One region of the Kocuria kalidii genome, then DNA from elsewhere that is predicted to be linked to it. Evidence: riboswitches for the same ligand, from Rfam matches in the RefSeq annotation. Region 1 holds a riboswitch; each other region holds the start of a gene.
The links. A riboswitch is a leader RNA that binds a small molecule or an ion and turns the genes downstream of it on or off. The one in region 1 is predicted to bind S-adenosylmethionine.

Region 1 (7,504 bases):
TCACTATCGGTGCGGAACCATCGGGATCTGTAGCACCAATGTGACACGGGCCGCCCGGGCACGGCCGTGGCCGTCCACGGACCGCCCGCCCGGACCGAGGCCCCACCGGCCCGGGCGTCGCCCGCCGGACGCGGCCGGGCCCGGTCCTCCCGAGGAGGACCGGGCCCGGCGGCGGGGGCGGGGGCTCAGCCGAAGAGCCGGTCCGACGCCAGGCGAGCGCCCTCCACGAGGGACCCGAGCTTGGCCCACGCGATCTGCGGGTGCAGGCGCCCGCCCAGTCCGCAGTCGGTCGACGCGACGACGTTCTCGCGGCCCACCACGGAGGCGAACTGCTCGATCCGGTCCGCCACCAGTTCGGGGTGCTCCACCACGTTCGTCGAGTGCGAGACCACGCCGGGGATGATCACGCGGCCCTCGGGCAGCTGGTGGTCCCGCCAGACCTTCCACTCGTGGGCGTGGCGGGCCGAGGCCCCCTCGAACGTGTAGCCGCCGGCGTTGATGGTCAGCATGAGGTCCACGATGTACTTCAGCTCGAGGTCCGTGGTGTGCGGTCCGTGCCAGGAGCCCCAGCACAGGTGGAAGCGGACCTGCTCCTCGGGGATCCCGCGCAGCGCGTGGTTGAGCGCCTCCACGCGCAGCCGCGTGAACGCCAGGTAGTCCTCGACCGTGGGCTCCGGGTTGACCTGGTCCCACGACTCCGCGATGGAGGGGTCGTCGATCTGCACGATCAGCCCGGCGCCGGTGATCGCCAGGTACTCCTCGCGCATCGCGTCGGCGCACGCGTACACGAGCTCCTCGTCGGTCCGGTAGTACTCGTTGGTCACGCGCGCGCAGGAACCGGGGGAGAGCGCGGCCACGAAACCGGTCTCCGCGCCGGTGGCCGCCATGGCGGCCCGGAGGTTGCGGACGTCCGAGGCCACGGCGTCCTGGCCCGTATAGGTCAGCGGGCCGGTGATCTTCGGCTGCGTGGTGGAGGAGCGGCCCGTGAGGATGCCCGACGCCGGGTCCTCGTACGCCTCCCGGAAGCGCTCGCGGTCCCGGCGGTCGGGAAAGCTCGTGAGCACGATGTTGCCGGGCGAGGAGCGCTTCTGCACCGTGGAGGCCCAGCGGTCCTCGTCGGACGGGGTGAGTCCGCCGAGGCGGGAGAAGGAGTAGTTCCACCAGGCGCCGTAGTCGACCGCGCTGGACATGGTGTGCCCGTACTCGCCGTCGTTGACGACGTCCACGCCGGTCTCGCGCTGCCGGCGGACCACGTCCTCGACCCCCACGGCGAGCTCGTCCGTGAGCCGCTCGACGTCGATGGCCCCCTCGGCGTGCTGCCGGTTCGCCTCGAGCAGCCGCGGGGTGCGCGGCAGCGAGCCCACGTGGGTGGTCCGCACGCGATCGGTGTTCTGCATGGTCATGGGTGTCCTCCCGGGAACTGGGGTTGGCGCAGGGGGTGCGACAGAGGGGTGCGGCAGGGTGCGCGGGCGGCGGGTCAGGCCCAGAGCCGGCGCGTGGCCAGCTCGGCGCCGCGGGCGAGCGTCTCGAGCTTGGCCCACGCGATCTGCGGATGGATGCGACCGCCCAGGCCGCAGTCGGTCGAGGCGATGACGTTCTCCCGGCCCACGTGGCGGGCGAACCGCTCGATCCGGTCGGCCACCAGCTCGGGGTGCTCCACGACGTTGGTGGCGTGGGAGACGATCCCCGGGATGATGACCTTGCCCTCGGGCAGCTCGTGGTCCTGCCAGACCTTCCACTCGTGCTCGTGCCGGGCGTTGGCGGCCTCGAAGCTGTAGCCGCCCGCGCGGATGGAGAGCATGAGCTCCACCAGGTGCTCGAACCCGAGGTCCGTGGTGTGGGGCCCGTGCCAGGAGCCCCAGCACAGGTGGAAGCGGACCTGCTCCTCCGGGATGCCCTCGAGGGCGTAGTTGAGGGCCTCGACGCGCCTGCGGGTGAACGCCAGGTAGTCCTCCACGCTGGGCTCGGGATTGACCTGGTCCCAGGTCTCCGCGATGGAGGGGTCGTCGATCTGCACGATCAGCCCGGCGTCGGTGATCGCCCGGTACTCCTCGCGCATGACCTCGGCGCAGGCGGTCAGGACCTCGTCCTCGTCCGCGTAGTGGGTGTTCTCGAGGCGGGCGCACGAGCCCGGGGACAGCGCGGCGAGGTAGCCCTCGCTCGCGCCGGTGGACTCCAGGGCGGCCTTGAGGTTGCGGATGTCGGCCTCCAGCGCCGCGTGGCCCGTGTACTTCAGCTTCCCGGTGATCTTCGGGAACGGCGCCTGCTTGCCGACGGTGATCCCCGAGGCCGGGTCCGTGTAGGCGTCGCCGAAGGCCTGCCGGTCCCGGCGGTCCCCGAAGCTCGTCAGCACCACGTTGCCGGGGCTCGAGCGCTGCGGCTCCTGCTCCCAGAGGTCGACGTCCCCCGGGGTGAGGCCCGAGATCCGGGCGAAGACGTAGTGCCACCAGGCGCCGTAGTCGACCTCCGAGGCCATGACGTGGCCGTACTCGCCGTCGTTGACGACGTCGACCCCGAGGTCGTGCTGCCGGCGGACCACGTCGGCCACCGAGTCCTGGAGGAGCCGGTCGTACCCGGCCTCCGGGGCGGCGCCCCTCGCCCGGTTCGCCCCGAGCAGCGCGGGGGTCCGGGGGAGGGACCCGGCGTGGGTCGTGAGGATGCGGTCGGCGCTGTGCAGCACGGGGCGTACGTCCTTTCCATCGGTCCTGGCGGTAGCACCGGGGCGGAGGGCTCGGGGGCCCTCTGCGCGGGTTGCTGCGGCGTCGTCGAGCCAGGTCTCTCGGCCGCTCTGGATGGTGACCCTGTCATCCAAGCGCACGCGTGCGGATTGCGCCATTCGGCGCCCGGATGACGCACATGACGCCGTGTGACGCGGTCCGGGGCCGGCTCGCGGTCGGCGTCGTCCTCCCGAACATGGCCCGGGTCACATAGCGTGGCGGTGATCCGTGCCCCTCACCCCGCGGGCACGACGGACCAGAGGGAGGACTTCCATGTCCCAGACGCACCAGCAGCGCGACCTCGAGGGCCGCACGGCGCTCGTCACCGGCGGTGCGAGCGGCATCGGCCTGGCGGCGGCCAGGGCCCTCGCCGGCTCGGGCGCCCACGTGGTGGTGGCCGACGTCGACGAGGCCGGCGCGCAGCGCGTCGCCGACGAGCTCGGCGGCCGCGCGTGGGCCGTCGACCTGCTCGACACCGCGGCGCTCGCGGACCTGAGCCTCGAGGTCGACGTCCTCGTGAACAACGCCGGGATCCAGAAGGTCGCTCCCGTCCAGGAGTTCGACCCCGCGGACTTCCACCGGATCCTCGTGCTGATGCTGGAGTCCCCGTTCCTGCTGGTCCGCGCCGCGCTGCCGCACATGTACGCCCGGGGGTGGGGCCGGGTCGTCAACGTCTCGTCCGTCCACGGCCTGCGCGCCTCGCCGTACAAGAGCGCCTACGTCTCGGCGAAGCACGGACTGGAGGGACTGTCCAAGACCGTGGCGATGGAGGGCGCCGCCCACGGGGTGACCAGCAACTGCGTCAACCCCGGCTACGTGCGCACCCCGCTCGTCGAGAAGCAGGTCGCCGACCAGGCGAAGGTGCACGGCATTCCCGAGTCCGAGGTGGTGGAGCGGATCATGCTCGCCGAGACGCCCGTCAAGAAGCTCGTGGACCCGGAGGACGTCGGCAGCCTCGTGGCCTGGCTGGCCGGCCCGCACGCCTCCATGGTCACCGGGGCGTCCTACACGATGGACGGCGGCTGGACGGCGCGCTGACGTCCCGCCCCGCCGCCGGGGAACCGGCCCGGCGGCGGGCCGGCCGCTCTCCGTCCGGCCGCTCTCCGGCGGCCGGCCGGGCCGTCCGGCCGTGCACCGTCCGGCGGTGGGCCGCCCGCTCAGCGGTGGCCCAGCTCGCGGGAGAGCCGGTGGGCCTCCGTGAGCAGGGCCCGTCCCAGGGGCTCCCGGCGCTCGCCGGTGAACCGGGGCTCGATGCCCGTGAGGCTCAGCGCGTACACGGGCGCTCCCGTGGCGTCGAAGACCGCCGCGGCCATGCCCCAGCTGCCCTCGACGATCAGCCCCGGGTTCACCGCGAAGCCCTCCCGCCGCACGTCGGCGAGCAGCTCCCGGATCCGCTCGGGCGTGTGCTGGGGCCCCCACCCGGCGCGGGCCCCGGCCGTGGCGGCGAGGACCCGGTCCACCTCCGCGTCCCGCAGGTGCGCCAGGACGGCCAGCCCGGCCGAGGCCACGCCGAGCGGCAGCCGCAGTCCCTCGTAGAGGACGTGCGAGCGGATGGGGAAGGCGCCCTCCACGCGCGCCAGGCAGACGGTCTCCAGCCCGCGGCGGACGGAGAGGAACGCGCTCTCGCCGGTGGACTCCGCGAGCCGGCGCAGCGAGGGCCCGGCCAGCTCCCGGATCGGGAAGCGGTGGGCCGCGACGGCGCCCAGGACGTACAGCTCCGGGCCCAGCTGCCAGGTGCCGGTCCCGGCGGCGCGGTCCACGAGGCCCTCCTCGGCCAGTCCCGTGAGCAGCCGGTGCACGGTGGGGCGGGTCAGCCCGGTCCCGGCCGCGAGCTCCGCGACCGTGCTGCCCTGCTCCCGCCCCGCGACGGCCCGCAGCAGCTGGCCCACCCGGTGGACCACCTGTGTCCCCGAACCCGTCGTCCGCTCCAGTCCCATGACTCCACTATATGGACACCGAGGGCATGATCGGCCGGATGCTGAGGAGAAGTGCCGTCATCCCGGCGGTGCTGTTGACCGGTATGTGGAGGCTCCCTAGATTGAGTGCTGGATCACAGTCGGACGACAGGAAGGGGCGAGGGTGTCCAAGGTCAGGAACAGCGCCGCCGAGCTGCTGGCGGAGAGCCTGCGGGACGGCATGACGCTCGCCGTGGGCGGGTTCGGGCTCAGCGGGATCCCCCGGGACCTCATCGACGCGGTGCGGGACTCCGGGGTCACGGACCTCACGGTGGTCTCCAACAACATGGGCGTGGACGGCAAGGGCCTCGGGGTCCTGCTCGAGAACCGACAGGTCCGGAAGGTCCTCGCCTCCTACGTGGGCGAGAACAAGCTGTTCGCCCAGCAGTACCTGGACGGCGAGCTCGAGGTCGAGTTCAATCCGCAGGGCACGCTCGCCGAGCGGCTCCGGGCCGGCGGCGCGGGCATCCCCGCCTTCTACACGAAGACCGGCGTCGGCACCCTCGTGGCCGAGGGCAAGCCGCACACCGAGTTCGACGGCGAGACCTACGTGCAGGAGCGCGGCATCGTCGCCGACGTCGCCCTGGTCCACGCCCACACCGGCGACGCCGACGGCAACCTCGTCTACCGCTACACCGCGCGCAACTTCAACCCGGTGGTCGCCACGGCCGGACGGGTCACCGTCGCCGAGGTCGAGCACCTCGTCGAGGTCGGCGGGATCCACCCGGACCACGTCGCGACCCCCGGGGTCTACGTCCAGCACGTGGTGCAGTACAGCGGCGCCCCCAAGGACATCGAGCAGCGCACCGTCCGCCCGCGGCCCGCGGCGGCCGGGACGTCCTCCCAGCGAAACGGAGACCAGGCATGAGCTGGACCCGCGACGAGATGGCGGCGATCGCCGCCGTCGAGCTCTCCGACGGCGACTACGTCAACCTCGGCATCGGCATCCCCACCCTGGTGGCCAACAACCTGCCCGAGGGCGTGGACGTGGTGCTCCAGTCCGAGAACGGGGTGCTCGGCATGGGCCCGTTCCCCTACGAGGGCGACGAGGACCCCGACCTCGTCAACGCCGGCAAGCAGACCATCACCCTGCAGCCCGGGGCCTCGATCTTCGACTCCGCCACCTCCTTCGGGATGATCCGCGGCGGCCACGTCAAGATCGCGATCCTCGGTGCCATGCAGGTCTCCGGCACCGGCGACCTCGCCAACTGGATGATCCCCGGCAAGATGGTCAAGGGGATGGGCGGGGCCATGGACCTGGTGGCCGGCACCCCGCGCGTCGTCGTGCTGACCGAGCACGTGACCAAGGGCGGCGCCGCGAAGATCAAGACCGAGTGCGACCTCCCGCTCACCGGGGTGCGCGTGGTCGACCGCATCATCACGGACCTGTGCGTGTTCGACGTCGAGGACGGCGGGCTCGTGCTGCGCAGCCTCGCCCCCGGGGTGACCGAGGACGAGATCCGCGAGAAGACCGAGGCGTCCTTCCGCACCGACCTGCAGGACGTCACCCCCGACACCGTCCCCACCGAGACCGCCGCCGCACCCGGCGGCACCGAGGAGAACCGATGAGCACCGCCACCGACGTCGTCGTCCTGTCCGGCGCCCGCACGCCCCAGGGCAAGATCCTCGGCCAGCTGGCGTCCTTCACCGCGGCCGAACTGGGCGCCCACGCCATCCGTGCCGCGCTCGAGCGAGCCGGGATCGCCCCCGAGCAGGTGGACTACGTGGTCATGGGCCACGTCCTGCAGGCCGGCGCCGGCCAGAACCCCGCCCGGCAGGCTGCCGTGGCCGCGGGCATCCCGCTGGGCGTGCCCGCCGAGACCGTCAACAAGGTCTGTCTCTCCGGGCTCGTCGCCATCACCAACGCCGCCCGGCTGATCCGGGCCGGCGAGGCCGAGGTCGTCGTGGCCGGCGGCCAGGAGTCCATGACCAACGCCCCGCACCTCGCGGCCGGTGTGCGGCAGGGCAAGGGCTACGGCGACCTCGTGCTCGAGGACGCCGTGGCCAAGGACGGTCTCGTCGACGTCGCCGCGTGCGTGTCCATGGGCTCCCTCACGGAGTCCGGCAACAGCGAGCGCTCGATTCCCCGCGAGGAACAGGACCGGGTGGCCGCCCAGAGCCACCAGCGCGCGGCCCGCGCCACGGAGGACGGCGTCTTCCGCGACGAGATCGCCCCTGTCACCGTCCCGCAGCGCAAGGGCGATCCGCTGGTCGTGGACTCCGACCAGGGCGTCCGGCCGGAGTCCACGGCGGAGTCGATGGCGAGGCTGCGCCCGGCGTTCGCGGGAGACGGCACCATCACGGCCGGCAACTCCTCGCCCCTGTCGGACGGCGCGGCCGCCGTGGTGCTGACCACCCGCGGGTACGCCGAGCGCCACGGCCTCGAGCACCTGGCCGTGCTCGGCGCCCCCGGCCAGGTGGCCGGGCCCGACACCTCGCTGCACTCCCAGCCGTCCCGGGCGATCCAGGCGGCGGTGGCGAAGGCCGGCTGGTCCGTGCAGGACCTGGACTTCATCGAGATCAACGAGGCGTTCGCGTCCGTCCTCATCCAGTCGCTGCGGGACCTCGACTACCCGATCGAGCGGGCGAACATCCACGGCGGGGCCGTGGCCGTCGGTCACCCGATCGGCGCCTCCGGGGCGCGTCTGGCGCTGCACGCGGCCCTCGAGCTCTCCCGCCGCGGGTCCGGCAAGGCCGCGGTGTCGCTGTGCGGCGGCGGCGGTCAGGGCGAGGCCCTGCTGCTCTACCGTGACTGACCCGCACCGGGTGGGCGGGGTCGGTCGCGGTCACCCGGCGCCGACGCCCTGCTCGTCGGGCTCCGGTCGCAGCAGG
Region 2 (7,504 bases), on a different contig from region 1:
ATCCCGGGCCCGGCGCGGCGGATCAGCCGGAGCAGGCGGAGCAGGCGGAGCAGGCGGCCGAGCGGATCACCCCTGCGGGCCGGACCCCGGACCGGGGCTGATCCCCTCCGGGCCCTCCACGGGCCGGGGACCGGGACGTCCCCACTCGCTCCAGGAGCCGTCGTAGACGGCGACGTCCTCGCGGCCGGCCAGGTGGGCGGCCAGCGCCAGGACGCAGGCGGTGATCCCCGAGCCGCAGCTGGTGACGATGCGCCGCCCCCCGGGTGCTGCCGCGTCGATCCGCTCCCGCAGCCGCGGCACCGGCAGCAGCCGCCCGCGGGCGTCCTGCAGGTCGGTGTACGGCAGGCTGACCGCCCCGGGCATGTGCCCCGGGCGCAGGCCCGGCCGCGGCTCGGGCTCGGTGCCCGCGAACCGGCCGGCGGAACGGGCGTCGAGGACGCCGGCGCCGGGGTCCTCGAGCGCCCGGGCGACGTCCTCCGCCCCGGCGAAGAACCCCTCGCGGGGCGCGAGCTCGACGTCCCCCGGATCCGCGGGGGGTGCGGCGTGCGCCGCGGTGGGCCGGCCCTCGGCGGCCCACGCCGGGAGGCCGCCGTCGAGGACGGCGACGCGGTCGAGGCCCGCGGCCCGGAACATCCACCAGACGCGGGCGGACGCGAAGACCCCCTTGCCGTCGTAGGCGACGAGCGTGCTCGTCCGGAAGATCCCGAGCGCACGGGCCGCGGCGGTCAGGCGCTCCGCCGTGGGCATCGTGTGCGGCAGGTCCGAGGACGGGTCCGAGAAGGGCCCGTCCAGGTCCAGGAGCAGCGCCCCGGGGATGGCCTCCTCGACCCGGTTCATCGTGGAGCTCGCGTCCACGAGCACGAGCCGGGGGTCGTCGAGGTGCTCGGCGAGCCAGTCGGTGCCCACCAGGGGCCCGGGCGGCTCGAGCAGGGCGTCGTGCTGCGCGGCGCTGTCCTGGGGCGTGCTGTTCTGCGGGGTGCCGGTGCTCATGTGCTCCAGGCTAGTGCCGGGTCAGGCGGTGGCGCCGGTGAGCGTCCGCTCGAGGTCCTCCAGCTGGTCCTCGACGTCCTCGATGCCCACGGAGAGCCGCACCAGGTCGACGGGCACGGCCAGCGCAGTGCCCCGGACGGAGGCGTGGGTCATCTCGGAGGGGTAGCAGATCAGGGACTCCACGCCGCCCAGGCTCACGGACAGCGAGTACAGCCGGGTGCCCTCCGCCACCGCCCGGGCCGCACCCTCCCCGCCGGCCAGCCGGAAGGAGAGCATCCCGCCGAACCCGCGCATCTGCGCGGCGGCGAGCGCGTGGCCGGGGTGCCCGGGCAGCCCGGGGTAGAGCACCCGGGAGACCTCCGGTCGCTCCAGCAGCCACTCGGCGATCCGCTGCGCGTTGTCCTGGTGGCGCTCCATCCGCAGGCTCAGGGTCTTGAGCCCGCGGGCGGCCAGGTAGCTGTCCTGGGGCCCGGCCACGGCACCGGCGGCGAACTGCTGGAAGCCGACCGCCTCGGCGAGGGGGACGCCGCGCCACTCGGCAGCCCCGACCACCACGGCGCCGCCGAGCACGTCGGAGTGCCCGCCGATGTACTTGGTGGTGGAGTGCACCACGGCGTCCGCGCCGAGCTCGAGCGGGTTCTGCAGGTACGGGGACGCGAAGGTGTTGTCGACGACCAGCAGCGCCCCGGCGTCCCGGGCGAGCTGCGCCCAGGCGGCCACGTCGGCGATGCCGAGCAGCGGGTTGGACGGCGTCTCGAGCCACAGCACCTTCGTGGTCCCCGCCCGCACGGCCGCCCGGACGTCGTCGAGGTCGGCGATGTCCACGGCCGTGTGCCCGATGTCCCAGGGGGCGAGGACCTTGGTGATCAGCCGGTTGGTGCCGCCGTAGCCGTCGGCGCCGAGCACGATGTGGTCGCCCGGGCGCAGCACCGCGCGCAGCAGCGCGTCCTCGGCGGCGATCCCCGATGCGAACGCGAATCCGCATTCGCCCCGCTCGAGGGCCGCGAGCTGCTCCTCGAAGCCGCTGCGGGTGGGGTTGGAGCCGCGGCTGTACTCGTGCCCGGCGCGCAGCACGTTGATCCCGTCCTGGGCGAAGGTCGAGGTCTGGTAGATCGGCGGGATGACCGCCCCGGTCAGCGGGTCGGGCTGCTGGCCGGCGTGGACGGCGGTCGTGGTGAAGCCCCGGGGGCGGGTGCGGGTCTCGGTGGAGGACGTCATGACGGGGCTCACTTCCGGGAGGTCTGGACGGTCTCGAGGACCGTGTCGAGGGCCTGGCCGAGATCGGCCACGAGGTCCTGGGGCGATTCGAGGCCGATCGACAGCCGGACCGTGGTCTCGGCGATGCCGCCGGCCCGGCGCTGCTCGGGGGTCAGGCGGCAGTGCGTCATGGCCGCCGGGTGGGACACGAGGCTGCGGGTGTCCCCGACGTTGGCGACCAGCTTGAACAGCCGCAGCCCGTCGATGAACGGCCCCACGGCGTCGTCCGGGGCGGCGAGGTCGAAGGAGAACACGGAGCCGGTCCCGAGGGGGAAGTCCCGGGCCGCGATCCCGGCACCGGGGTCCCCGGGCACGCCGGGGTGGTGGACGCGGGCGACGGCGGGGTGCCCGGCGAGGAACTCGGCCACCGCCAGCGCCGAGGCCGTGTGGCGGGCCACGCGCAGGTCGAGGGTCTCGGTGCCCTGCAGGATCTGGCTGGCGTTGAACGGGGACAGCGTGGTCCCGAGGTCGTGCACGTACTTGGCCCGGACCAGGTGCAGGTAGGGGCTGGCGCCGGCGCACTTGTCGACCAGGCTCCGGCCGCCCCAGCGGGCGCGGGCCTGCGTGAACTGCGGCCACTTCCCGGGCCGCGCGGACCAGTCGAACGTCCCGCCGTCCACGACCGCCCCGGCGAGCGCGTTGCCGTGCCCGCCCAGGAACTTGGTGGCGGAGTGCACCACGATGTCGGCGCCCTTCTCCAGCGGCCGGTACAGGACCGGGGACGCGAGGGTGTTGTCGACGACGACGGGCACCCCGGCCGCCCGGGCGACGTCGGCGATCCCGGGCAGGTCCGGGAGGGTGGCCAGCGGGTTGCCGATCGACTCGAGCAGGAACGCCCGGGTGTCGGGGCGCACGGCCGCCGCCCACGCCGCGGGGGCCGTGGGGTCCACGAAGTCGACCTCGATGCCGAAGTCCGCGAAGGAGTCGGTGAGCAGGTCCACCGTCCCGCCGTACAGCTTCTCGGAGGCCACGAGGTGCTTGCCGGCGCCCTGGCCCAGCAGGGCCAGCAGCGCCACGGCCACGGCGGACTGGCCGGAGCCGGTGGCCACGGCGCCCGCGCCGCCCTCGAGGTCGCTGATGCGCTGCTCGAGCACGGCCACCGTGGGGTTGCCGGTGCGCGTGTAGGTGAAGCCCGCCCGCGTCTGGGCGAACATCTGCCGGGCCGCCTCGTAGTCCGGGAACTCGAACGCCGCGGTCTGGTAGATCGGCACCGTCAGGGTGCGCTGGGTGACGTCGTCCTGGGTGCCGGCGTGGATCTGCCGGGTCGCGAGGTCGTGGACTGTCACGGGGGTGGACATGGCGCTGCTCCTGTGCGCTTGCTCTTACCCGCACCGGTCGTCCGCACCGGCCCGGTGGGCACGCCGCGGAAGATGCAGGCCGCTTCCTCATCCGAACCACCCGATGAGCATGGGGTTGGTGCGTGACCAAGTCGGAGCTTCGCGGTCACGTCTCGTGAAGCTGGAACGACACTATGCGCAGAGGTAGTCGGATGTCTCCCTGCGTCGGAAGATGACGACCGTGACGCTTCATGACGTCGTCACGGCGGGGCGCGGGCGCGGGACCCCGGTCAGGCCCTCGTGTCGATGTCCTCGAAGACCAGGAACGTCTGGGTGTCCACCACGCCGGGCAGCTGCTGGATGTGCTCGAAGATCACCTGCCGCAGGTGCACGGTGTCGACCGCCCGCACGAGCAGCATGACGTCGAAGTTCCCGCCGACCAGGGCGATGTGCTGCACGGCCGGGATCGCCCGGAGCTGGGCGCACAGCTCCCGCCAGGTGTTCTGCCGGAGCTTGAGCGTCACGTAGGCGGAGGCCTGCAGGCCCGCCCGCACCGGGTCGATCACGGTGCTGAAGCGCAGGATCACCCCTTCGTCCCGGAGCCGGTTGATGCGGGCGTAGGCGTGGGCGCGGGAGACGTGCACGGCCGCGGCGATGGCCGTCACCGACTGCCGGGCGTCCCGGGACAGCTCCGCGAGGATCCTCTGGTCGGTCTCGTCCAGCGGCACGGGGGTCGAGGGCACGGGGGGCTCCTTCGGGGTGGGGGGCGGGCGCAGCGTCCGCAGCGTGTCGGACGAATGCATGTGCTCCACGCCACACTAGGACATTTCGTCCACGGAGATCACGCCGACCTGCTCACTATTCTGCACTTTCCCCCCTCCGTGGATACGAACCCTCGCCTGTTCGCATACTGGGGAGACGAAGCCCTCCCAGTTTTCAGGCTTCCCAGCCTTCCCATCCTTCCTGCCTCCCCGCGACCGGGGACCGACCGAGGGGACACCATGAGCCAGACCGTCGAGACCCCCGAGGACCCGATCCTCCGGGCCTCCCAGAGCTTCGGCATCACGCCGGAGCAGTACATGCTCCCGGCCCGCGGCGAGATCCGCATGGTCGACCCGGACGGGCGCCTGCTCGCCCCCGAGGAGCAGGGCACCGGCCCCGGCCACGAGTACCCGCTGCCCGACCCCGAGGTGCTGCTGGACGCCTACGAGAAGCTGGTGGTCGGCCGGCGGGTCAACGACCAGAACTCCGCGCTGGTCCGCCAGGGCCGCATGGCCGTCTATCCGTCCAGCCACGGCCAGGAGGCCTGCCAGGTGGCGGCGGCCCTGTGCCTCGCGGAGGGCGACTGGCTGTTCCCCACCTACCGGGACACCGTGGCGGTCATGACCAAGGGCGTGGACCCCATGCAGGTCATGGCGATCTTCCGCGGCGAGTGGCACGGCGGCTACGACCCGCACGAGCACCGGGTGGGCATCCAGTCCACGCCGCTGACCACCCAGCTGCTGCACGCGGTGGGCGTGGCCCACGCCGCGAAGCTGCGCGGGGAGGACACCGTGGTCCTCGCGATGTGCGGCGACGGCGCGACCAGCGAGGGCGACTTCCACGAGGCCCTCAACTTCGCGGCCGTGTTCAAGCTGCCGGTCGTGTTCTTCGTGCAGAACAACGGCTACGCGATCTCCGTGCCCCTGTCCCAGCAGTCCGCGGCGCCGAGCCTCGCCCACAAGGCGGTCGGCTACGGCATGGCCGGCGAGCGCGTGGACGGCAACGACCTCGTGGCGCTGCTCGCCACGCTGCGCCGTGCCGTGGACCTGGCGCGCTCCGAGTCCGAGCCCCTCCTCGTCGAGGCGCACACCTACCGCATGCAGGCGCACACCAACGCCGACGACGCGACGCGCTACCGCGACGACGCCGAGGTGCAGGAGTGGATCGCCAAGGACCCGGTGACCCGGATGCGCGCCTACCTCGGCGCCGAGGGGGTGCTCGACGACGACGCGGCGCAGCGCATCGCCGCCACCGCGGAGGACGTCGCCGCGGCCCTGCGCGACGGCATGAACGCCGACGTGGAGGTCGACCCGCTCGAGCTGTTCCGCCACGTCTACACCGAGCAGACCCCGCAGCTCGCCGAGCAGGAGCAGTTCCTGGCCGCCGAGCTCGCCCGAGAGGAGACCGGACAGTGAGCACCCTCGAAGCCCCCGCGCCGTCCGGCGAGGCCCCGGCGCGCAAGCCCGTGACCTTCGCCCAGGCGCTCAACACCGCCCTGGCCGACGCCCTGGCCGCCGACGAGGCCGTCGTGGTCTTCGGCGAGGACGTCGGCACCCTCGGCGGGGTCTTCCGCATCACGGACGGGCTCGCGAAGCGCTTCGGCCGCACCCGCTGCTTCGACACCCCGCTGGCCGAGTCCGGCATCGCCGGGATGGCCGTGGGCATGGCGATGAACCGGATGCGCCCCGTCGTCGAGATGCAGTTCGACGCCTTCGCCTACCCGGCGTTCGAGCAGGTCGCCTCGCACATCGCGAAGATGCACAACCGCACCCGCGGCGCCGTGCGGCTGCCGATCGTCATCCGGATCCCGTACGCGGGCGGCATCGGCGGCGTGGAGCACCACTGCGACTCCTCCGAGGCCTACTACGCCCACACCCCGGGCCTGAAGGTCTTCACCCCGGCCACCGTCGAGGACGCCTACCTCATGCTCCGCGAGGCGGTCGACTCCGACGACCCGGTCGTGTTCCTCGAGCCCAAGAAGCTCTACTGGTCGAAGGCGCCCGTGGACCTGGCCGAGCTGAAGGACCGCTACGAGAACGGGTCGCCCGAGCGCCGGGAGGGTCGCGCCGTCGTCGCCCGCGCCGGGCACGACGCCACGATCCTCGCCTACGGGCCGTCCGTGCCGACCGCCCTGGCGGCCGCCGCGACCGCCGCGGCCGAGGGGCGATCGCTCGAGGTCGTGGACCTGCGCAGCATCGTGCCCTTCGACGACGAGACGGTCGCCGCGTCGGTGCGCAGGACCGGGCGCGTGGTGGTCGTCGCCGAGGCGCCGGGCTTCGCGTCCGTGGCCGCCGAGGTCGTGGCCCGCGTCCAGGAGCGCTGCTTCCACTCCCTGGCCGCGCCGGTGCGCCGGGTGACCGGGTTCGACATCCCGTACCCGGCGCCCAAGCTCGAGGAGCACTACCTGCCGAGCGTCGACCGCATCCTCGACGCCGTGGACGACCTGCAGTGGGAGGACTGACCATGACCGTGAAGACGTTCACCCTGCCGGATCTCGGCGAGGGACTGACCGAGGCCGAGCTCGTGACCTGGCTCGTCCAGGAGGGCGACACCGTCGCCGTGGACCAGCCGATCGCCGAGGTGGAGACCGCCAAGTCCGCGGTGGAGGTGCCGTGCCCCTTCGCCGGGACCGTGCACGAGCTGCACGGCGCCTCCGGGCAGACCCTCGACGTGGGCGCGCCGCTGATCTCCGTCGACACCGGGGACCGGGCCGGCACCCCCGCGCCGCAGGGCGGCGGCCCCAAGGGCGGGCTGTCCTACCGCGAGGAGGAGCGCGCCGGGGCGGACCCCGCCGCGGCTCCCGAGGCCTCCGACGACGACGCCGGGTCCGGCAGCGTGCTCATCGGCTACGGCACGCCCGCCGGTGGCGCCGCCGGGCGCCGGCGCCGGCCGAAGCAGTCCGGTGCCACCGCCCGTCCGGCCGGGAACGACCGCGGCCGGACGGGTCCCGGGCAGTCGCCGGACGAGGCGGCCCGGGCGGCCGGTGCCGCCCACGACGCGATGGCCTCGGCCCCGCGCCTGGCGCCCACGGTCGTCTCGCCGATCGTCCGCAAGCTCGCCAAGGACCACGGGATCGACATCTCCACCGTGCGCGGCACCGGTCCCGGCGGCCTCGTCCTGCGCCGCGACGTCGTGGCCGCGGCGGCCGCCCCCGCGCCGCCGGCAGCGGACCCGCGGGAGACCGCCGCACCGTCGTCGTCCCCCGCCCCGGCGCCGGC
Region 3 (7,504 bases), on a different contig from region 1:
CCACGAGGGTGCGCGACCACGGGGCGTCGTCGTCGGGACGCAGTGCCGCACGGAAGGCGGCCGCCTGGGGCGTCTCCGCGTCGGGCCACACCTCGAGCAGCCGCAGGTCGTCCCCGTCCCGCCACGGCCGCAGCCCCGGTCCGCTGTGCACGCCGCTCATCAGCGGACGAGCTTCCCGGCGAGGTAGGACTTGACCTGGTCGAGGGCCACCCGCTCCTGGGTCATCGCGTCCCGCTCGCGGATGGTCACCGCCTGGTCCTCGAGGGTGTCGAAGTCCACGGTGATGCAGTAGGGGGTGCCGATCTCGTCCTGGCGGCGGTAGCGGCGCCCGATCGCCCCCGAGTCGTCGAAGTCGATGTTCCAGCTCCGGCGCAGCTCGGCGGCCAGGTCCTTCGCCTTGGGCGAGAGGTCCTCGTTGCGGGACAGCGGGAGCACCGCGGCCTTCACCGGCGCCAGGCGCGGGTCCAGCTTCAGGACCGTGCGCCGGTCCGTGCCGCCCTTCGAGTTGGGCGCCTCGTCCTCGGTGTACGCGTCCACCAGGAACGCCATCATCGAGCGGGTCAGCCCGAAGGACGGCTCGATCACGTACGGGACGTAGCGCTCGTTGCTCTGCTGGTCGAAGTAGCTGAGGTCGGTGTTCGAGTGCTCGTTGTGCACGCCGAGGTCGTAGTCCGTCCGGTTGGCCACGCCCATGAGCTCGCCCCACGGATTGCCCTGGAAGCCGAACCGGTACTCGATGTCGATGGTGCCGGCGGAGTAGTGCGCCCGGTCGTCCTCGGGGACGTCGAAGCGGCGCATGTGATCGGGGTCGATGCCCAGGTCCGTGAACCAGTCCCAGCACGCCTCGACCCACTCGTCGAACCAGTGCCCGGCCTCGGACGGGTGCGTGAAGTACTCGATCTCCATCTGCTCGAACTCGCGCGTGCGGAAGATGAAGTTGCCGGGGGTGATCTCGTTGCGGAAGGCCTTGCCGATCTGGCCGATCCCGAACGGCGGCTTCTTCCGCGCCGCGGTGACCACGTTGTTGAAGTTGACGAAGATGCCCTGCGCGGTCTCGGGCCGCAGGTAGTGCAGGCCCTCCTGGTTGTCGACGGGGCCCAGGAACGTCTTCAGCAGCCCGGAGAACTGCTGCGGGTCCGTCCACTGGCCCTTGGTCCCGCAGTTGGGGCAGGGGATGTCGGCCATGCCGTTCTCCGGGGCGCGGCCCTTCTTCTCCTCGAAGGCCTCCACCAGGTGGTCCTGCCGGGCGCGCTTGTGGCAGGAGGTGCACTCCACGAGCGGATCCGTGAAGGTCGCCACGTGCCCCGAGGCCTCCCAGACGGCCTTCGGGAGGATGATCGAGGAGTCGAGTCCCACCATGTCCTCGCGACCGCGCACGAAGGTCTGCCACCACTCGTGCTTGATGTTCTCCTTGAGCTCCGCGCCGAGGGGCCCGTAGTCCCAGGCCGAGCGGGAGCCGCCGTAGATCTCACCCGCCTGGAACACGAACCCGCGGCGCTTGGCCAGCGAGATGACGTTGTCCAACGTGGACTTGGGGGCCATGTGGTTTTCCTCCGGGATTCCGCCCGACCGCCGGCTGCGGACGCGCGTGGTCAGTGGTGTGGCCCGGCGGAGCGCCGCCGGGAGAGCGGCCGCCGTCGGCCGTCATGAACGAGGACGCCGCGTGCGACGTCCTCGTCCCAGGGTAGCCAATTCCCGCCGGGCGCGCGGACCGGCCCGGAGCTGGGACAATGGGCGCATGACGACTCCCCAGCCGCCCGGCGGCCCCGACGAGCTGCCCATCCGCGACGACATGATCCGGCTGGGCCAGGCGCTCAAGCTGGCCAACCTCGCCGAGGACGGCGCGCACGCCCGGGGTCTCGTGGAAGACGGTCAGGTCTCGGTCAACGGGGAGGTCGAGACCCGCCGCGGCCGGCAGCTGCACCCCGGCGACGTCGTCTCCGCAGGGGGTGCCTCCGTCCGGATCACCGCGGGCGGCTGACCGCCCGGACCGGGGCGCCCAGCACCACCTGCGTCAGGTACTCGCGCACGTGCCCGAGCTCCTGCGGGCTGATCCCGTGGCCCACCCCGGTGTAGTGCACCTTCATGGCGTCGGCGTGCTCGAGCGCCCACTCGGCCGTGGAGTCGACCAGCTCCTGCGGAATGACCGGGTCCTGCGGGTCGCGGCCCCAGAACATCCGCAGCGGCTGCTCCCGCAGCCGCTCGTCGGCGAACAGGGGGTGCGCCCCGGGCACCACGAAGCCGGACAGTCCGACCACCGCGGTGACCTCGCCGGGCAGGTGGCGGGCGAGGGACGTGGCCATGGCCATGCCCTGCGAGAACCCGAGCAGCGTGATGCTGGGGTGGTCGGCGGCCAGCTCCCGCAGCCAGGCCGCGACGGGCCGCACGGCCTCCGCCACCCGGTCGAGCGAGAAGCTGAGGTCCGCGGCGAGCGGGAACCACTGGTAGCCCGAGTCGATGGGCTCGGGAGCGCGCAGGGACACCACGCTGAACTCCTCCGGCAGGGCCGGGACGAGGCCCATGAGGTCCTGCTCGTGCGAGCCGTAGCCGTGCAGCAGCACGAGCAGCGGGGTGCCGGGACGGGCGTCGGCGTCGTTGTTCCAGACGGCGAAGGGGGTGTCGGTCGCGGGGGTGTCGGTCATGGCTCCAGTCTGCCACCCGGGTGCGGCGGGCACGGTCTCAGGGCTCGTGCAGGACCGTCTCCAGGAGCAGCCGGCCGAGCTGCGGGGCCTCGATGAGGAAGCCGTCGTGGCCCGACGGCGAGGTGAGGGTGTGCCGCCGCACGTCTCCAGGCAGGGCGGCCGCCAGGACGTCCGACTCGCGGGGCAGGTACAGCCGGTCGGAGTCCACCGCCGCCACGAGCCACTCGCACGAGGTCATGGACAGGGCCTCCTCCAGGGTGCCCCGGTTCCGCGTGATGTCGTGGGACATGAGGGTCTCGTTGACGGCCAGGTAGCTGTTGGCGTCGAAGCGCCCGGCGAGCTTGGACGCCTGGTGGTCGAGGTAGCTCTCCACCTGGTAGCGCCCCCGGCGACCGGGGTGCGTGTCGATGACCTGCTCGCCGGCCTGCGGCGAGCAGCCGAACCGGTGGTGCAGCTCGTCGGGCGAGCGGTAGGTGATGTGGGCGATCCGCCGGGCCAGCCCCAGGCCCGTGACGGGGAACGGCCCGTCGTAGTAGTCCCCGCCCCGGAAGTCGGGGTCCTGGTGGATCGCCAGCTTCTGCGCCTGGCCCCACGCGAGCTGCTCGGCGCTGGACCGGGCGCACGCGGCGACCACCGCGCACGCCCGCACGCGGTCCGGGTGGGTCACGGCCCACTCGAGGGCCCGGGCGCCGCCCATGGAGCCGCCGATCACGAGGCGCCACGCCTCGATGCCGAGGGCGTCGGCGAGCGCCGCCTCGGCGTGCACGGCGTCCCGGACGGTGATCAGCGGGAAGCGGGAGCCCCAGGGACGCCCCTCGGGGTCCACCTCCGGCGGCGCGGGGGTCGCCGGGCCGGTGGAGCCGTAGCAGCCGCCCACGATGTTGGTGCAGACCACGAACCACCGGTCCGTGTCGATGGCGGCGCCGGGGCCCACCAGACCCTCCCACCAGCCGCCGGTCTCCGCGGCGCGGCGCTCGGCCTCGGAGGCGCCGGGGCGGGCCCGTCCGGTGGCCACGTGGGTGTCCCCGGTGAGGGCGTGCTGGACGAGGACCGCGTTGGACCGGTCCGGGGCGAGGGTCCCCCAGGTCTCGTAGGCGATCCGGACCCCGGGCAGCCGGAAGCCCGACTCGAGCTCCAGGGTGCCGATCTCGGCCACGCGCGGCACCCCGTCCTCGCGGACGTCGGTCCCGGCGGCGGCGCCCCGCACGACCGTCACGGTCACTCCTGTCCTCCGCGCGCGGCCGCGGCCGCGGCGAAGCCCTGCTCCAGGTCCGCGAGGATGTCGTCGATGTGCTCGAGGCCCACGGACAGGCGCACGAAGCCCGGCTCCACGCCGGACGCCAGCTGCTCCTCGGGGAGGAGCTGGCTGTGCGTGGTGGACGCCGGGTGGATCACGAGGGAGCGGACGTCCCCGATGTTCGCCACGTTGGAGTGCAGGGTGAGGGCGTCCACGAAGGCGGCCCCGGCCTCCCGGCCGCCGTCGAGCACGAAGCCCAGGATCGACCCGGCGCCCCGGGGCGCGTACTTCAGCGCCCGCTCGTGCCACGGCGAGGACTCCAGCCCCGCCCAGGACACCGAGCGCACGTCCTGGCGGGCCGCCAGCCAGCGGGCCACCGCCCCGGCGTTGGCCACGTGCCGCTCCATCCGCAGGGACAGCGTCTCGATGCCCTGCTCGATGAGGAACGCGTTGAACGGGGAGATCGCCGAGCCGAGGTCGCGCAGCAGCTGCACCCGGGCCTTGAGGACGTAGGAGAGGTTGACGCCGAAGACGCCCTCCGCGCCCAGGGCCTGGGCGTAGACGAGCCCGCCGTAGGACTCGTCCGGCTGGTTGAAGCCGGGGAAGCGCTCGGGGTAGCGGCCGAAGTCGAAGGCGCCGGAGTCCACGATCACGCCGCCGATGGCGGTGCCGTGGCCGCCCAGGAACTTGGTGGCGGAGTGCACCACGACGTCCGCGCCCCAGCGGAAGGGCTGGACCAGGTACGGGGTGGCCACGGTGTTGTCCACGATGAGCGGCACCTCGCTGTCGTGGGCGATCCCGGCGACCGTCTCGATGTCGAGGACGTCGTTGCGCGGGTTCGGGATCGTCTCCGCGAAGAAGGCCTTGGTGTTCGGGCGCACCGCGCTCCGCCAGGCCTCGGGGTCGTCCGGGTCCGTCACGAACGTCGTCTCGATGCCGAGCTTGGGCAGCGTGAACTTGAAGAGGTTGTAGGTCCCGCCGTACAGGCTGGGGCTGGCCACGACGTGGTCGCCCGCTCCCGCGACGTTGAGCACCGCGAACGTCGTGGCCGACTGTCCCGCGCTGACCATCAGGGCGCCCACGCCGCCCTCGAGGGCGGCGATCCGGTTCTCCACGACCTCCGTGGTCGGGTTGCCGATCCGCGTGTAGATCGGGCCGAGCTCGGCGAGCGAGAAGCGGTCGGCGGCGGCCTGGGCGTCCGGGAAGACGAAGGACGTGGTCTGGTGGATCGGCAGGGCCCGGGACCCGGTGACCGGGTCGGGGCTCTGCCCCGCGTGGATCTGCCGGGTCTCGAAGGACCAGCCGGCCGGGTTGTCCGGGGTGGGCCGTGCGGTCGTGGGGGCGCCGGTGCCGGCAGCGGGGGACTCGGACATGCCGTGGGACTCCTTGCGGTGTCAGGGGTCCGGTTTCCGGCCGAGCTGGTGCGGCCGAGCGACGGCCGGGCACCGGGGACCCGCGCTTGCTCGCTCGCGGGTCGCGAGGAGCCTGGTCTTCACCCAGGGCACCCCACCGCGGAGGAGGGTTGCCGGCCAGCTAGCTGGGGCTTGGACGCTGGCGCTCATGACCTGGACAACATTGTCCGGATTCGGGCGCGGCGGCGTCAAGCCGGGGCCGGGCACGACTCCCGAGAACGGCCCGGCCCGCGCGGCGCCGGACGCGCCGCGGACCGGAGTTCGGACCGGAAGGTGAGCCGGGGAGCGAACCGCGTCGTGGCCGGGCCCGGCCGATTTGGAGACGAAACTCACACGGTGCCACGATGTGGCCATGAGAGTCGACCACGTGTCCTACGCCTGCCGCCCGGAGGGCCTGGCGGCCACCACCGAGCGGATCGCCGACCAGCTCGGGATCGAACCGGTCAAGGGCGGTGTGCACCCCCGTTTCGGCACCCGCAACATGATCCTCCCCCTCACGAACCACCAGTACGTCGAGGTCGTCGAGGTCCTCGAGCACCCCGCGGCGGTGAAGGCCCCGTTCGGCCAGGCCGTGCGCGCCCGCTCCGAGGCCGGCGGCGGCTGGCTGGGCTGGGTCGTCGAGGTCGAGGACCTCGCGCCGTTCGAACGGCGACTGGGCCGTTCCTCCGTCCCCGGCTGCCGGGTGTTCCCGGACGGGCGGTGCCTGGAGTGGCACCAGATCGGGGTCAAGGGCCTGATCGCGGATCCGCAGCTGCCGTTCATGGTGCGCTTCGACTCCGGCCCGGAGATGCACCCGTCCCAGGCGCGGATCACGGACGTGGGCCTCGCCGGGATGTCGATCGCCGGCGCCCCGGAGCGGGTCACCGAGTGGCTGGGCGCCCCGGTCGAGACCGCCCTCGACGACCTCGACGTCGACTGGCGCTACCCCGCCGGCACCCCCGGGGTCCTCTCCGTCACCTTCAGCACCCCGGACGGCTCCGTCACCATCTGAGACCGCTGCGGCCGGGCACGCCGGTGCCCGGCCGCAGCCGGCTCAGCCCAGCAGCCACGCGGTGCCGAGGAAGCCCACGGCGTCCAGCAGGAAGTGCGCGACGACGAGCGGCATCACCCGCCCGGTGCGCCGGTAGAGCTCCGCGAAGACGAGTCCCATCACCACGTTGCCGAGGAAGGGCCCGATCCCCTGGTAGAGGTGGTAGCTGCCGCGGAACAGGGCCGTGACCACCAGGACCGCCGGCCAGCCCCACCCGATGCGGGTGAGCCGGTCGGTCAGGAACGCGACCACGACGACCTCCTCGAGCAGGGCGTGGCGCAGCGCCGAGAGCAGGAGCACCGGAACGGCCCACCAGTGCTCGCCGAGACCCGATGTGGTGACCTCCGCGGTGATGCCCAGGGCCCGCCCGGCCCCGTAGAGGGCCAGCGTCCCCACCCCCATGAGCAGGAAGAGCACGGTGCCCAGACCGAGGTCCGGGAGGGGCATGCGGGCGTCGAGCCCGATCCGCCGGCGCACCGTGCGCAGGGCGCCTGCGGAGCCGGCGAGCAGGTACAGCGCCAGCAGGACCGGCACCAGGTCCAGGGCGATGCCGGTCAGCTGGCGCAGCAGGTCGAACAGCGGCTGCCGGCTCAGCGGCGGGTTCATCGTCGCCTGCGCCTCGGACAGCGGTCCGCGGGCGAGGTCCTCGGCGAGGGAGAGCACCGCGTAGACCGCCGAGGCGCCCAGGGACACCCCGAGCACCAGGAGCACCTGCGCCCACAGGTCGGCGCGGGTGGAGCCGAAGGCGGGCGGTCGCGGGGCGAGGTGCGCGGGGGTGCTCATGCGCACATTCTGGCACCGCAGCACCGGTGCGGCCCGGCAGCGGCGGCGGGTCGCGCCCCGGGCCGTCTTCCCTAGGATGGGGTCCATGACAGCCCTTCCCCCGCAGATCCGACAGCAGCCCGCCGAGCGCTCCTTCCACGGCCACGTGTTCTCCGACCCGTACGAGTGGATGCGGGACAAGGACTCCCCCGAGGTGCTCGGCCACCTCGCGGCCGAGAACGACTACGCCGAGGCCGCCACGGCGCACCTGGCGGGGCTGCGGGAGACGGTCTTCGGGGAGATCAAGGACCGCACCCAGGAGACCGACCTGTCCGTGCCCAACCGGCGCGGGGACTGGTGGTACTTCGCCCGGACGGTGGAGGGCGGAGCGCACCAGGTGTTCTGCCGGGTCCCCGCGGCG
Region 4 (7,504 bases), on a different contig from region 1:
GCACTCCCCCGGCGCAGCGCCTCCCACAGCGCCCCGGCGACGTGCCCGCCGTCCAGCGGCAGCAGGGGAAGCAGGTTGAACACGAACAGCGCCAGGTTCACGGAGCCGACGAGCCCCACCAGGGAGGCCGCCTTGTCCCGCAGCGTGATCTCCTCGTGCGCGGCGATCTCCCCCGAGATCCGGCCGACCCCCACCACGGAGATCGGCCCGTCCGGGTCCCGCGGCGCGTCCGAGAACGCCGCCTCCGCGACCTCGTACACGCGCTGGGGCAGGTGCAGGACCACCCCGGCGATCTGCTGCAGGCCGTCGAGCACCGCTCCGGGCACCGCGGTCAGCGGCTGCCGGACGGGCTCGGCCGTGGGGCTGATCCCGATGAACCCGACCTCCTCGTAGCGCGGGGTGCCGTCCTCCCCGGTCACGGCCGTGCCGTCGTCGTCCAGCACGGGCCGGGCGGTGAGGATCGGGGTGAGGTCGGTGCGCACGGTCGCCCCGTCCCGTTCCACCAGCAGGGGGACCCGTTCCCCGGCACGGTCGCGGATGCGCCCGGTGAGCTCGTCCCACGAGGCGACCGGGGCGCCGTCGACGGACGTGACGACGTCCCCGGGGCGCAGCCCGGCGGCGTTGGCCGGGGCCCGCGGGTCCCCCGGGCGGCACTCGGTCTGTCCGTCCGTCTGCCGCTCGGCGGGGACCACGCACTCGGACACCCACGCGACGGTCGTGGTGGGCGTCGCGGTGCCGAAGCCGGAGAGCAGCACGGCCAGGCACAGGGTCCCGAGCAGCAGGTTCATCACCGGGCCGCCGAGCATGATGACGATCCGCTTCCACACGGGCAGGCGGTAGAACACGCGGTCCTCGTCGCCGGGGGCGAGCTGCCCGGCCGCGGCGCCGCGCGCCTCCGAAGCCAGCTGCTGCAGCACCCCGGTGCTCGAGGAGCGGGCCTGCGCGCCCGCACGCACCGGCGGGTACATCCCCACCATGGAGATGTAGCCGCCCAGCGGGACCGCCTTGAGCCCGTACTCCGTCTCGCCCCGCCGGCGGGAGAACACGGTGCGCCCGAAGCCGACCATGTACTGCGTGACCCGCACCCCGAAGAGCTTGGCCGGCACCAGGTGGCCGATCTCGTGCAGGGCGATCGAGACCGCGATGGCGACGGCGGCGAGCAGCACGCCCACGAGGAACAGCACGACGCCCATCCGTGGGACCTCCCGGGATCGTCGACGGTCCCCGGCGGGCGCCGGGGACGGCGGGACCGTGCGCTGTGCACGGCGAGAACCAGTGTGCACCACCATCCTGGGCGGCGCGTGGCAGCCGCACCGGTGCACGACGACGGCCGGCCGCCCCCGCGGGAGGCGGCCGGCCGTCGCGGGCCGTGCGGTGCGTCAGCGGCGGAGCATCTTCCGGGCCAGCCAGTTGCCGAAGAACTGCACCGACTGGACGAGCAGGATGATGACGGCCACCGCGGCCCACGTCACCTCGTCGTTGAACCGCTGGTAGCCCAGGCGCAGGGCGAAGTCGCCCAGGCCCCCGGCGCCGATGGCACCGGCCATCGCGGACATGTCCGTGATGCCGATGACGAGGAAGGTGTAGCCGAGCACCAGGGGCCCCAGCGCCTCGGGCAGGATCACCGTGGTGATGATCCTGAACCGGGACACGCCCATGGACCGCGCCGCCTCGACCACACCGGGGTCGACCCCCACCAGGTTCTGCTCCACGATGCGCGCGACCGCGAAGGTCGCCCCGATGGTCATCGCGAAGATCGCCGCGTTGGGGCCGAGCCGGGAGCCGACCACCGCGGTGGTCAGCGGTCCCAGGGCCGCGAGCAGGATGATGAACGGGATGGGCCGGACGAAGTTCACGAGCACGTTCAGCGCCGTGAAGACCACCCGGTTCTCCAGGATGCTGCCCCGCCGGGTGACGTACAGGCCCGTGCCCACGAGCAGGCCCAGGAGGCCCGCGAGCACCAGGGTCGCCGTGACCATGTACAGGGTCTCCCCGACGGCCTTGAGCAGTTCGGGTCCGAGGACCGACCAGTCCGTCATGCCGCCACCTCCCGCACGGTCGTGACCCGGGCGAGCTCGGCGACCACCTGGTCCACGGCGTCGTCGGCCCCCTGCAGCTCGAACGTGAGCGCGCCGAAGGACTGCTCCTGCAGCACGCTGATCCCCCCGAAGGCGATGGTGAAGCGCACGCCCCGGGTGACGCCGTCGGAGAGGATCCCGCCGATGTCGGTGTCGTCCCGGACGTCCACGGACACGAGCCGGCCGTGGTGGGTGCGCCGCAGCCGCTCCACCTCGTCCGGGCCGGGCTCGGTGTGCATGACCGACGAGACGAAGCGCCGTGCGGTCTGCGTGCTCGGCCGGGAGAACACCTCGGCCGTGCTGCCGTGCTCCACGACCCGCCCGTTCTCCATCACGGCCACGCGGTCGGCGATCGCGCGCACGACCTCCATCTCGTGGGTGATGAGCACGATCGTGATGCCCAGCTCCCGGTTGACCCGCTGCAGCACCTGCAGCACCTCCTGGGTGGTCTCCGGGTCCAGCGCGCTCGTCGACTCGTCGGCGAGCAGCAGCTTGGGGTTGGACGCCAGCGCACGGGCGATGCCCACGCGCTGCTTCTGCCCGCCCGACAGCTGCTCCGGGTAGTTGCGGGCCCGCTCGCTCAGGCCCACGAACTCGAGCAGCTCGGCGACCCGCTGCCGGCGCCGCTCCTTGGGCCAGCCGGCCCGCTTGAGCGGGTACTCGACGTTGCCCGCCACGGTCCTCGAGGTGAAGAGGTTGAACTGCTGGAAGATCATGCCGATGTCCCGGCGCAGCGACGCCAGCTGCGGCTCGGTGCGCCCGTCCACCCGGCGGCCGTCGACCTCCACGGTGCCGCTCGTCACCGGTTCGAGCCCGTTGATGAGGCGCACGAGCGTGGACTTGCCGGCGCCCGAGTAGCCGATCACGCCGAAGATCTCACCGCGGCGGATGTCGAGCGTGACGTCCTCCACGGCGGTGACCTCGCGGCGGGAGCGGCCGGTGCCGACCACGAAGGTCTTGCTCACCCCGGCGAACCGGACGATCGGATCCGCACCCGTCACTCCGACTGCCCCTGCAGGTCCTCGGCGTAGCGGGTGGTGATGTCCTCGAGCTCCTGCTGCTCGAGCTGCAGCGGCACCGCGGTGCCGTCGGTCTCGTTGGCCTCGGCCTCGAGCACGGCGGGGTCGTGGTAGAACCCGGCGACCTGCTGCAGGGTCTCGTCCTCGGCCCACTGCTCCTGGGCCGCGAAGAGGTTGACGTAGGCGCGGGCGCCCTCGCTGTCGGCGCCGTCCTCGAACAGCGCGTCGTCGGCGTCGAGTCCGGCGTCCGCGAGGAAGTCGTTGTTCACGATCGAGCCCTGGACGGAGTCCAGGGAGAGCACCGTCTGCTCGGCCGAGACCGGGGTGACGGAGACGGTGGAGTTCTCCTCGTCGATGTCGAACTCGGTCGGGGCCGTGGTCTCGGAGGTGAAGCGGATCAGGCCGGCCTCCTCCAGCACGAGCAGGCCGCGGGAGAGGTTGATCGAGTCGTTGGGCACGGCCACGGTGTCGCCCTCCTGGAACTGGTCCAAGGACGTGTACTCCTCCGAGTACAGTCCCAGCGGGTAGATCGAGGTCGAGCCGACCGGCGTGATGGTGTCCTCGGCGTTGTTGTTGTAGTCGGCGAGGAACGCGGGGTGCTGGAACCAGTTCAGGTCGATCTCCCCGCTGCTCAGGGCGGGGTTCGGCTGCTGGTAGTCGCTGAAGGAGACGTACTCGACGGTCACGCCGTTCTCCTCCGCCACCTGCTGCAGCGCCTCGTGGGTGGAGTTCTCGCCCACCACGCCGATGGTGACGACGCCGTCGTCGGCCGGGTTCTCGGCGCTGGTGCCGGATTCCCCGCCGCAGGCGGTGAGGGTGAGGCCGAGGGTGGTGGCCAGGGCGAAGAAGGTGAGGCGCTGCGATCGCATGTCGTGCCTTTCCGTGGGTCCGGGATGTCGGGGCTTCCCACCGGTGCATCACGGACGGCGGCCACGGTCGAGGGCACGCCGGAGGGCGGGTCCACGGTCGAACCGTACTTGCCGCCGGCCGTCGATGGCCGGTGCCGGATGGTTCACCTGGGGCACCCCACTACGGGAGAGGGTTGCCGCCCAGCAAGCCAGGGCTTCGCGCTGGGACTCGTCATCCGCCGGACACACTAGCACGTACGGCGGGACCAATCCGGGCCGGTCAGCGGGCCAGGACCTCGTGGGCGCGGCGCCGGGCCCAGCGCTCGGCCTCGAGCACCGCCTCGAGGTCCGGGCTGCCGGTCCCCTCGTGCTCGCCGAGCACCGTCTCGACCGTGTCCACGATGGACGGGAAGCGGATCCGGCCGTGGTGGAAGGCCTGCACCGCCTCCTCGTTGGCGGCGTTGAAGACCGCGGGGCACGTGCCGCCGCGCTCCCCCGCCGCCTTGATGAGGTCCACGGCGGGGAACGCCTGCCGGTCCAGCGGCTCGAAGGTCCACTCGGCGGCGCGCGTCCAGTCGCACGCCGGGGCCGCGCCGGGCACCCGGTGCGGCCAGGCCAGGCCCAGCGCGATGGGCAGGCGCATGTCGGGCGGCGAGGCCTGGGCGATCGTCGAGCCGTCCACGAACTGCACCATGGAGTGCACGACCGACTGCGGGTGGACCACCACGTCGATGCGCTCGAGCGGGACGTCGAAGAGCAGGTGCGCCTCGAGCACCTCGAGCGCCTTGTTCACCATGGAGGCCGAGTTGGTCGTGACCATCAGGCCCATGTCCCACGTCGGGTGGCGCAGCGCGTCCTGCGGGGTGACCGCTTCGAGCTCGGCCCGGGAGCGGCCGCGGAAGGGGCCGCCGGAGGCCGTCAGCACGAGCCGGTCCACCTCTCCGGCGGTGCCGCCGCGCAGCGCCTGCGCGAGGGCGGAGTGCTCGGAGTCCACGGGGATCAGCGCGTCCGGGTCCCCGGTGGCCGCCGCGGCCTCCTTGACGAGAGCCCCTCCGGCGATCAGCGACTCCTTGTTCGCCAGGGCGAGCTTGTGCCCGGCCCGCAGCGCCGCCAGCGTGGGGGCGAGTCCGATGGAGCCGGTGATCCCGTTGAGTACGAGGTCGGCGTCCGGGTGGGCCGCGGCCGCCGATGCCGCATCGGGTCCGTGCAGGACGTCCGGGCGGTAGTCCGTGGCCCCGGCGGCCGACGCGCACTCCGCGATCAGCCGTGCCAGCCGGGCCGCGTCCCGGCCGGTCCCGCTCGTCGCCACGAGGGCCGCGCGGGTCTCGACGGCCTGCTCCGCCAGCAGCTCCGGGTGGCGCCCCCCGGCCGCGAGCGCGACCACGGTGAACGGGGCCGCGCCGTCGAGCTCACGGACGGCCCGCACGACGTCGAGCGCCTGCGTGCCGATCGAGCCCGTCGAACCGAGGACGCTGATCCGGCGGGGGCCGGCGGCGGCGAGCGCGCGCAGCTCGGGCGTGGAGCGGGTGCGGGGCGAGGAGGCGGGGGCTGTCATGGCCCCAGTATCTCCCAGTGCCGAGGGGTCGCCGGCCCGCCGCAGGACCGGGTACGACGAAGGCCCCACCCACCGTCTCCGGTGAGTGGGGCCTCGACACCCGCTGGGAGTCCGATCAGTGGGCGCGGCCCTTGCGGCCGGTGATGAGGCCCCAGATGAACAGCACGATGAGCGCACCGACGATCGCGGTGATCCAGGTGCCCAGGTCCCAGAAGCTGTCGATGCTGCCGATGCCGATCAGCGAGCCGATGAAGCCTCCGAGGAGGGCTCCGACGATGCCGAGGATCATGGTGACGATGATGCCGCCACCCTGGTTGCCCGGCATGATGAGCTTGGCGAGGGCGCCGGCGATGAGGCCGAGGACGATCCAACCGAGAATTCCCATGACTGCTCCTTATCCGTCCCGGGAGGGACTTTCATTGTACGCAACCGGTGAGTATCCCTGGAATACCCTGACGTTGCTTCTGAACCCACCCTAACCGACGGTCAGCCACCTGTCTTTTTACTTTCGGGAATTCTCGGCCGTGTCGGGAACGCGAACCGGCCCGCCCGGGGAGCCGTGGCTCCGGGCGGGCCGGGAGTCGCTCCAGGTGGGAGCGGGGAGGACGTCAGTGGGCGACGGGCTTCTCCGCACCGATGCCTGTGAGGGAGCGCACCTCCATCTCGGACTGCTTGACCGGGTCCTCGAGACGGCGCTCCGTCATGGAGCCGATGAAGCCGAGGAGGAAGGAGGCCGGGATCGAGACGATGCCCGGGTTCTGCAGCGGGAACCACGCGAAGTCGGCCGTCGGGATCATCGACGTCTCGGTGCCGGACATGACCGGGGAGAAGATGATGAGCCCCACCGACATGATCAGGCCGCCGTACATGGACCAGACCGCGCCGCGGGTGGTGAAGCGCCGCCAGTACAGGGAGTACAGGATGGTCGGCAGGTTCGCCGAGGCCGCGACCGCGAAGGCGAGCGCCACGAGGAACGCGACGTTCTGGCCCTGCGCACCGATGCCGCCCGCGATGGAGACGAGGCCGATGACCACCACCGTGGTCTTGGCGACCCTGAGCTCCTTGCGGGGGTCGGAGTCGCCCTTCTTGATGACGCTGGTGTAGATGTCGTGGGCGAACGAGGCCGAGGCCGTGATGGCCAGGCCCGCGACGACCGCGAGGATCGTGGCGAAGGCCACCGCCGCGATGATGCCCATCAGCAGCGAACCGCCCAGCTCGAACGCCAGCAGCGGGGCCGCGGAGTTCACGCCGCCGGGCGCCGCCTGGATCCGCTCGGCGCCGATGAGGGCCGCCGCACCGAAGCCGAGGATGAGGGTGAACAGGTAGAACAGGCCGATGAGCCCGATCGCCCAGACCACCGAGGTGCGGGCCTCCTTGGCCGTGGGCACCGTGTAGAAGCGCATCAGCACGTGGGGCAGGCCCGCGGCGCCGAAGACGAGGGCGAGGCCCAGGGAGATGAAGTCCAGCTTGCTGGTCTCCGTGGCCCCGTAGCGCAGGCCCGGCTCCAGGATGGCCGGGTTGCCGGAGACCGCGACCGCGTCACCGAGCAGCGAGGAGAAGTTGAAGCCGTACAGCGCCAGGATCCAGACGGTCATCACCGCCACGCCGGAGACGAGGAGCACGGCCTTGATGATCTGCACGTAGGTGGTGCCCTTCATCCCGCCCACGAGCACGTAGACGATCATCAGCGCGCCCACGACCACGATGACCAGCGACTGGCCCGTCCGGGATCCGATGCCGAGCAGCAGCGACACCAGCGCGCCGGCGCCGGCCATCTGGGCCAGCAGGTAGAACGCGGACACGGAGAGCGTGGAGATGGACGCCGCGACGCGCACGGGGCGCTGGCGCAGGCGGAACGACAGGACGTCGGCCATCGTGAACTTGCCGGTGTTGCGCAGGAGCTCGGCGATGAGCAGCAGAGCCACGAGCCAGGCCACGAGGAAGCCGATGGAGTACAGGAACCCGTCGTAGCCCTGGATGGCGATCGCGCCGACGATGCCCAGG

Region 2: another riboswitch for S-adenosylmethionine. It lies ahead of ACH9D3_RS07330 (PLP-dependent transferase); the one in region 1 lies ahead of ACH9D3_RS06730 (cobalamin-independent methionine synthase II family protein).
Region 3: another riboswitch for S-adenosylmethionine. It lies ahead of ACH9D3_RS13030 (bifunctional o-acetylhomoserine/o-acetylserine sulfhydrylase); the one in region 1 lies ahead of ACH9D3_RS06730 (cobalamin-independent methionine synthase II family protein).
Region 4: another riboswitch for S-adenosylmethionine. It lies ahead of ACH9D3_RS12820 (MetQ/NlpA family ABC transporter substrate-binding protein); the one in region 1 lies ahead of ACH9D3_RS06730 (cobalamin-independent methionine synthase II family protein).

What each region holds. Positions count from the first base shown of each region.
Region 1 covers NZ_JBISWJ010000044.1:21,329-28,832, reverse strand. Annotated here, with positions in the region: gene ACH9D3_RS06735 (cobalamin-independent methionine synthase II family protein) at 186-1,403, opposite strand; gene ACH9D3_RS06730 (cobalamin-independent methionine synthase II family protein) at 1,478-2,680, opposite strand; SAM riboswitch class I at 2,694-2,799, opposite strand; gene ACH9D3_RS06725 (3-hydroxybutyrate dehydrogenase) at 2,991-3,755, shown strand; gene ACH9D3_RS06720 (IclR family transcriptional regulator) at 3,875-4,654, opposite strand; gene ACH9D3_RS06715 (3-oxoacid CoA-transferase subunit A) at 4,797-5,540, shown strand; gene ACH9D3_RS06710 (CoA transferase subunit B) at 5,537-6,241, shown strand; gene ACH9D3_RS06705 (acetyl-CoA C-acetyltransferase) at 6,238-7,428, shown strand; gene ACH9D3_RS06700 (hypothetical protein) at 7,459-7,504, opposite strand, start outside.
Region 2 covers NZ_JBISWJ010000049.1:807-8,310, reverse strand. Annotated here, with positions in the region: gene ACH9D3_RS07345 (DUF2867 domain-containing protein) at 1-101, shown strand, start outside; gene ACH9D3_RS07340 (rhodanese-like domain-containing protein) at 67-990, opposite strand; gene ACH9D3_RS07335 (cystathionine gamma-synthase) at 1,012-2,208, opposite strand; gene ACH9D3_RS07330 (PLP-dependent transferase) at 2,217-3,545, opposite strand; SAM riboswitch class IV at 3,584-3,705, opposite strand; gene ACH9D3_RS07325 (Lrp/AsnC family transcriptional regulator) at 3,815-4,267, opposite strand; gene ACH9D3_RS07320 (thiamine pyrophosphate-dependent enzyme) at 4,526-5,701, shown strand; gene ACH9D3_RS07315 (transketolase C-terminal domain-containing protein) at 5,698-6,747, shown strand; gene ACH9D3_RS07310 (2-oxo acid dehydrogenase subunit E2) at 6,750-7,504, shown strand, end outside.
Region 3 covers NZ_JBISWJ010000087.1:19,226-26,729, forward strand. Annotated here, with positions in the region: gene ACH9D3_RS13005 (GNAT family N-acetyltransferase) at 1-160, opposite strand, end outside; gene ACH9D3_RS13010 (glycine--tRNA ligase) at 160-1,542, opposite strand; gene ACH9D3_RS13015 (RNA-binding S4 domain-containing protein) at 1,739-1,981, shown strand; gene ACH9D3_RS13020 (alpha/beta hydrolase) at 1,965-2,642, opposite strand; gene metX (homoserine O-acetyltransferase MetX) at 2,680-3,864, opposite strand; gene ACH9D3_RS13030 (bifunctional o-acetylhomoserine/o-acetylserine sulfhydrylase) at 3,861-5,252, opposite strand; SAM riboswitch class IV at 5,330-5,445, opposite strand; gene ACH9D3_RS13035 (VOC family protein) at 5,644-6,282, shown strand; gene ACH9D3_RS13040 (CPBP family intramembrane glutamic endopeptidase) at 6,325-7,104, opposite strand; gene ACH9D3_RS13045 (S9 family peptidase) at 7,190-7,504, shown strand, end outside.
Region 4 covers NZ_JBISWJ010000086.1:11,525-19,028, forward strand. Annotated here, with positions in the region: gene ACH9D3_RS12805 (site-2 protease family protein) at 1-1,193, opposite strand, end outside; gene ACH9D3_RS12810 (methionine ABC transporter permease) at 1,380-2,039, opposite strand; gene ACH9D3_RS12815 (ATP-binding cassette domain-containing protein) at 2,036-3,079, opposite strand; gene ACH9D3_RS12820 (MetQ/NlpA family ABC transporter substrate-binding protein) at 3,076-3,966, opposite strand; SAM riboswitch class IV at 4,066-4,182, opposite strand; gene dxr (1-deoxy-D-xylulose-5-phosphate reductoisomerase) at 4,226-5,500, opposite strand; gene ACH9D3_RS12830 (GlsB/YeaQ/YmgE family stress response membrane protein) at 5,616-5,885, opposite strand; gene ACH9D3_RS12835 (sodium:solute symporter family transporter) at 6,109-7,504, opposite strand, start outside.